DNA from 2 places in the Allobosea eneae genome. Region 1 is predicted to be linked to the other one. Evidence: riboswitches for the same ligand, from Rfam matches in the RefSeq annotation. Region 1 holds a riboswitch; the other holds the start of a gene.
What was found. Region 1 has a riboswitch for thiamine pyrophosphate ahead of thiC (phosphomethylpyrimidine synthase ThiC). Riboswitches for the same ligand answer to the same signal wherever they lie in the genome.
Positions count from the first base shown of each region.

Region 2: linked by a shared signal. The riboswitch ahead of ACFPOB_RS03870 (ABC transporter permease) and the one ahead of thiC (phosphomethylpyrimidine synthase ThiC) in region 1 are both predicted to bind thiamine pyrophosphate.

Region 1 covers NZ_JBHSLW010000018.1:70,931-74,309, reverse strand. Annotated here, with positions in the region: gene ACFPOB_RS13335 (OmpA family protein) at 1-350, shown strand, start outside; gene ACFPOB_RS13330 (hypothetical protein) at 512-760, shown strand; gene ACFPOB_RS13325 (putative motility protein) at 830-1,030, shown strand; TPP riboswitch at 1,135-1,239, shown strand; gene thiC (phosphomethylpyrimidine synthase ThiC) at 1,318-3,195, shown strand; gene thiO (glycine oxidase ThiO) at 3,201-3,379, shown strand, end outside.
Region 2 covers NZ_JBHSLW010000005.1:491,169-494,547, forward strand. Annotated here, with positions in the region: gene ACFPOB_RS03860 (VOC family protein) at 6-458, shown strand; gene ACFPOB_RS03865 (TenA family protein) at 561-1,205, shown strand; TPP riboswitch at 1,266-1,362, shown strand; gene ACFPOB_RS03870 (ABC transporter permease) at 1,463-2,206, shown strand; gene ACFPOB_RS03875 (ABC transporter substrate-binding protein) at 2,250-3,209, shown strand.

The DNA.
Region 1 (3,379 bases):
ACTTCGATTCCGGCTCCTGGACGGTCACACCCGATCAGGCCGGGCGCCTGCGGGTCATTGCCGACGCGGTGCGCCAGGCGGTCGAGCGCGCGCCCAACGAGGTCTTCATGGTCGAGGGCCATACCGACGCGGTCGGCTCCGATGTCGACAACCTGTCGCTCTCGGATCGCCGTGCTCAATCCGTCGCCGAGATCCTGACGCGCGATTTCGGGATTCCCGCCGAGAATCTGACGACGCAGGGCTATGGCGAGCAGTATCCAAAGGTTCAGACCCAGGATGCGGCGCGCGAGAACCGGCGGGTGACCTTGCGCCGGATTACGCCGCTGCTCACCGGCCAGAACCAGCAGTGACGCCGGACGGGGCGGCTTCGGCCGCTCCGGCTTTTGTGATCGGCAAACCGGAACAATCCCCAGGTCGCTCCTGTTCTCGAGTCGGGCGGGCTCGTCTTTGCCTGCCCGACAGGAGGAATGCCATGCGCAAGAACTCATGGATTCTGCTCGGATCGCTCGCCATGGGGCTGCTGGCGGCGGAAGCCGCAGCCGCTCAGTCGGTGTCTCCGGAGATGCCGCGTCAGCGCGCACCCGGTGTGCCGATGGCGCCGAATGCGGGCGAAGTGCAGAAGCTCGAGCCGCGTTCCGATCGCATCGAGGCGCGGCGCGAGCGGCAGCAGCTTGCACGCGATCGTTCCAGCCCGACGGAACCGAACCGCGAGATACCGATGCCGAAGCCGGTGCCGTCGATCATCGCACCGACTCGTTAGAGCCTGCCGCTTCGGGTTTAGATTCGGGTAAGGCTCGCGGCCTATGGTTCGCGACGAGGAGCTATGCCCATGAGCGAGATGTCGGTCGCGATCGCCCAGAGCCTGATCAGCATGAAGTCGGCTGCGACGCAGCAGGCGCTGCAGCTGGAAATGGTCAAGCAGAACGCTGATTCCGATCAGGCGCTGGTCGCCATGCTGCAGCAGGCGGCCGAGCTGCAGCAGGCCGCGCTTCCCGCGGGTCAGGGCGGCAATCTCGATATCACCCTCTGATTTTTTCGTTTCGGCCAACGGTGTTGTTTCCTGCGCATGGCAGCATGGCGATGGGCTGTGGTCCTTTGCCAGTTGCGCTGAGATCACGACGGTTCTAACCTTCGCCCTGTTCCGAGGGGTGCTCGATAAGAGCTGAGATGGCCTGACGGCTGAACCCATCGAACCTGATCCGGGTCATACCGGCGGAGGGACTGGAACGCGGCTGCGCCACACATGCATCCGCAGACAGCGACTGGACCGTCAGACGCCCCGGATCTCCTGGACCTGCAAGGGAGGAGATCCTTTCGATGAACGCCCACACCAAGCCGCAGAAGAACAGCGTCAAGGCCGCACCGCAAACGGTGACGACCGGCCCGATCATCGGCTCGCGCAAGATCTATGTCGCTGCGCCCGAGCATCCCGACATGCGCGTGCCCTTCCGCGAGGTCGTGCTGACCACCGATGCCGAGCCGCCGGTGCGCATCTACGACCCGTCCGGCCCCTATACCGAGACCGATGCGAAGATCGACCTCAACGCCGGTCTGGTGCAGCCGCGCCGTGCCTGGCTCGATGCGCGCGGCTTCGAGATGGTCGAGGGCCGCGCGGTCACCGCTGCCGACAACGGCAACATCTCGGCCGAGCAGCTCGTGCCGGCCTGCCCGGCGCAGCGCCCGATCCTGCAGGCGAAGCCCGGCCAGATGACGACGCAATACGAGTTCGCCCGGGCCGGCATCGTCACGCCCGAGATGATCTATGTGGCGCACCGGGAAAACCTCGGCCGCGCCGCCATGCTGGACGGTGCCCGCGAGCGTCATGCCGACGGCGAGAGCTTCGGCGCCTCGGTCCCGGAATTCGTCACGCCGGAATTCGTCCGCGACGAGATCGCCCGCGGCCGCGCCATCATCCCCGCCAACATCAACCACCCCGAGCTTGAGCCGATGGCGATCGGCCGCAACTTCCTGGTCAAGATCAATGCCAATATCGGCAATTCGGCCGTGACCTCGGGCGCCGCCGAAGAGGTCGAGAAACTGGTCTGGGCGATCCGCTGGGGCGCCGACACGGTCATGGACCTCTCGACCGGCCGCAATATCCACAACATCCGCTCCTGGATACTCAGAAACTCGCCGGTCCCGATCGGGACGGTGCCGGTCTACCAGGCGCTGGAGAAGGTCGGCGGCGATCCGATCAAGCTCGACTGGGAGGTGTTCAAGGATACCCTCATCGAACAGGCCGAGCAGGGCGTCGACTATTTCACCATCCATGCCGGCGTCAGGTTGCCCTATGTGCCGCTGACTGCCAGCCGCGTCACCGGCATCGTCTCGCGCGGCGGCTCGATCATGGCGCGCTGGTGCCTGGCGCATCACAAGGAGAGCTTCCTCTACGAGCGCTTTGACGAGATCTGCGAGATCATGCGGCGCTACGACGTCTCCTTCTCGCTCGGCGACGGCCTGCGTCCGGGCTCGATCGCCGACGCAAACGACCGCGCCCAGTTCGCCGAGCTGGAGACGCTGGGCGAGCTCACCAAGGTCGCCTGGGACAAGGGCTGCCAGGTGATGATCGAGGGCCCCGGCCATGTGCCGATGCACAAGATCAAGGAGAACATGGACAAGCAGTTGCGCGAATGCGGCGAAGCCCCGTTCTACACATTGGGACCGCTGACCACCGACATCGCACCGGGCTACGACCACATCACCTCCGGCATCGGAGCGGCGATGATCGGCTGGTTCGGCTGCGCCATGCTCTGCTACGTCACGCCGAAGGAGCATCTCGGCCTGCCCGATCGCGACGACGTCAAGACCGGCGTCATCACCTACCGGATCGCCGCCCATGCCGCCGACCTCGCCAAAGGCCACCCGGCGGCCAAGCTCAGGGACGACGCGCTCTCGCGCGCCCGTTTCGATTTCCGCTGGGAGGACCAGTTCAACCTGGCGCTCGACCCGGATACGGCCCGCGCCTTCCACGACGAGACCTTGCCGAAGGACGCCCACAAGGTCGCGCATTTCTGCTCGATGTGCGGCCCCAAGTTCTGCTCGATGAAGATCACTCAGGATCTGCGCGCCGAGGTGCAGGCGATGGGCGACAATGAGCGCGCGGCGCTCGAAGCCATGGCTTCCCAGGGGATGGCGGAGAAGTCGCAGGAGTTCCTGAGGAAGGGCGGCAATCTCTATCTGCCGGCGGCGGAGTAGCGACCATGCGTGTCGCTGTGATCGGGGCCGGCGTCGCTGGCCTCGTGACGGCGCTTGAGCTGGCCAAGCGGGGCATCGCGGTCGACGTGTTCGAACGCAGTGCGGCGCTCGGCGAGCAGGCCTGCTCCTGGGCAGCCGGCGGCATGCTGGCATCCTGGTGCGAGCGCGAGAGCGCCGAGGAAGC
Region 2 (3,379 bases), on a different contig from region 1:
TGACTATGAAAATCGTGACCAGCCTGAGCTTCCGTGGCCAATGCCGCGAGGCCTTCGAATTCTACGCCAAGGTCCTCGGCGGCAAGATCACGGCTGCTATGCCCTATGGCGATGCGCCGCCCGACATGGGCATGCCGGACGCTGACGGCAAGTACAAGGACTGGCTGATGCATTGCTGGCTCGATGTCGGCGACCAGTCGCTGATGGGCGCCGACATGGATGTCGACTGGGCCCAGAACATCGACAAGCCCAAGAACGGCTTCGACGTCACCTTGCACACCAACGACAAGGCTGAAGGCCAGCGCTGGTTCGACGAGCTCTCCGAAGGCGGCAAGACGGTGATGCCGTTCAGCGAGACCTTCTGGTCGCCTGGTTTCGGCTCGCTGGTCGACAAGTTCGGCGTGCCCTGGATGGTCAACACCATCCCGACCGGCGATTGGAAGCCGCCGCAAGGCTGAGCCTTCGTTCTGGAAGAGGCGGCCGGAGCCGGTGCTCGGCCGCCAGTTTCGGTGTAGCGCTGCTGCTGATAGGGAGAGCCCGACCAGCAGAAGGCCACGACCATGACCACCCGTTTCACCGAGACTCTCCGCCAGGCCAGCCAGCCGGCCTGGTCGCAATCCGTCGGCCACCGCTTCGTCCGCGAGCTGCTGGACGGGGCGGTGTCCGATGCGGTCATGGCCCGCTATCTGATCCAGGATCACCGCTTCCTCGACAGCTTCCTGACCCTGCTCGGCGCCGCGCTCGCCAGCGCCGACAGCTTCGAGGCCCGCATCCGCTTCGGCCGCTTCATCGGCATGGTCAGCGGCGAGGAGAACACCTATTTCCTGCGCTCCTTCGACGCGCTCGGCGTCAGCGAGCAGGATCGCATCGCCCCGCCCGATAGCAAGCCTACCGCTGGTTTCAAGGCGATCATGCGCGAAGCCGCCGCGACACGCTCCTATGCCGCCGCCCTCTCCGTGCTGGCCGTGGCCGAATGGCTCTATCTCGACTGGGCCCAGCAAGCGTCGCAGCCGCTGCCGGCGAGCTTCATCCATGCCGAATGGATCACGCTGCACGATAATCCCGATTTCCGCGATTTCGTCGGCTTCCTGAGGAGCGAGCTCGACCGCGTCGGCCCGGGCGAAGCCGAGACCAGCCGGGACTTCTTCCTGCGCACCGTCGCGCTGGAGAAGGCCTTCTTCGACTCCGCCTATGACGAGGCCTGAGCGGCAGGCCTTCGACTCGACACAGGCGTGACAGGCGCAAGCCTTTCTGCCACAAGCACAATCGAGAGACGGGGGCGTTCGCCGCGAGGCGAGCTGAGAAGCACCCTTCGAACCTGAACCAGATCATGCTGGCGGAGGGAGTCGCTCGGGGCAGCCTCGCAAGCGCTTTTCCCCGTGCCCGCCTTCCACCGGAAAGGCGAGCGTTGACAACGCAGGACGCGACAGAGCAGAGCGCAACTCCCGGCATGAAGCCGATGATGGCCGCGCTGGCCCCTGCCCTGCGCACGATTCTCGTCCTGCTATTCGCTTGGCAAGCCGCGATCTTTCTGTTCCAGCCGCCGCGCTACATCCTGCCTTCGCCGCTCGACGTGGCGCTGGCCTTCCAGCGCCAGCCCGGCTTCCTCTTCAACAACAGCCTGACGACCATCGCCGAGATGGCGCTCGGCTTCGTGCTCGGCTCGGCGTTCGGCGCGCTGACGGCGCTCGCAATCGCCGCACTGCCGCGTTTCGGCCGCCTCATCTGGCCGATCCTGCTCGTGCTGCAATCCTTCCCGGTCTTCGTGATCGCGCCGCTTCTGGTCGTCTGGTTCGGCTTCGGCATGGGCTCGAAGGTGATCATGGCGACGATCATCATCTTCTTTCCCGTAGCCTCCGCCTTCACCGACGGCCTGCGCCGGACCGACCCGGAACTGATCGACGCGACTGCGCTGACCACGGCGACGCATTGGCAGACGCTGCGCTATGTCCGCCTGCCACTCGCCATGCCTGCGCTCCTCACCGGCCTCAGGGTCGCGGCCCCGCTGGCGCCGCTCGGCGCGGTGATCGGCGAATGGGTCGGCTCCTCGGCCGGGCTCGGCTTCGTCATGGTCCAGGCCAATGCCCGCATGCAGACCGACACGGTCTTCGCCGCGATGACCGTGCTCGCCGTGCTCAGCCTCGTCCTGCGCCATCTCGTCGATGCGCTCGGCCCGCGCCTCATTCCCTGGGCGAGCGAGCCGTGACGTCACTCCGCTTCAAATCGATCACGCAGAAGGATTTCGCCCGATGACCCTCCGCGCCGTGACCAGACGCGCCCTCCTCGCCACCGGCCTTGCTCTGGCCGCCGGCCTCGCCAGCCCGGCCCGCGCCGCCGACAAGCTGACCGTGATGCTCGAATGGTTCGTCAATCCGGATCATGCGCCGCTGGTCGTCGCCGACAAGCTCGGCCTGTTCAAGGAAGCTGGGCTCGAGGTCACCATGGTGCCGCCATCCGACCCCTCGGCCGTGCCGCGCCTCGTCGCCGCCGGCCAGGCCGATATCGGCATCCACTACCAGCCCAATCTCTATCTCGACCATGCCGCCGGCATCCCGATCGTCCGCGTCGGCACCTTGGTCGAGACGCCGCTCAACAGCGTCATCGTCAAGGCCGACGGGCCGATCAAGAGCCTCGCCGACCTCAAGGGCAAGACGGTCGGCTATGCCGTCTCGGGCACCGAGACCACTTTGCTCGGCCAGATGCTGGCCAAGGCCGGCCTCAAGCTCGACGACGTCAAGCTGGTCAACGTCAACTTCGCCCTCTCGGCCGCGCTGATCGGCGGCAAGGTCGACGCCACCCTCGGCGGCTACCGCAATTTCGAGCTGACCCAGATGAAGCTCGAAGGCCATCCCGGCACCGCCTTCTATCCGGAGGAGCACGGCGTTCCCGCCTATGACGAATTGATCCTGATCACCCGCCGCGACGCCGTCGGTGACAGCCGCCTGCCGCGCTTTCTCGATGCGATCGAGAAGGCAGCGCTCTATCTCACCAACCACCCGCAGGAGGCCTGGAAGCTCTTCATCGCCGCCCACCCCAATCTCGACGACGCCCTCAACCGCCAGGCCTGGACCGATACGCTGCCGCGCTTCGCCAAGCGCCCGCGCGCGCTCGACCAGGGTCGCTATGAGCGCTTCGGCGCCTTCCTCGTGGATCGCGGGCTGATCAAGAAGGCTCCGGCGCTTGCCGAGATCGCCGGCGAGGTGAAGTGACCGAAGGATTGCGGTGGCAGCCCTCCCTGTCGCCGCCCATTCCCGCATCGACGTCAGGGCGGACCTGTGCCGGCCGCGAGCCTGATCCACGCGATCGCGCTGATGCCGGGCCGGATCGGTCTACCGCCTGCGTCTTCCAGCCGGCGAGCGGTTGCTGGCCTGGTCCCTGC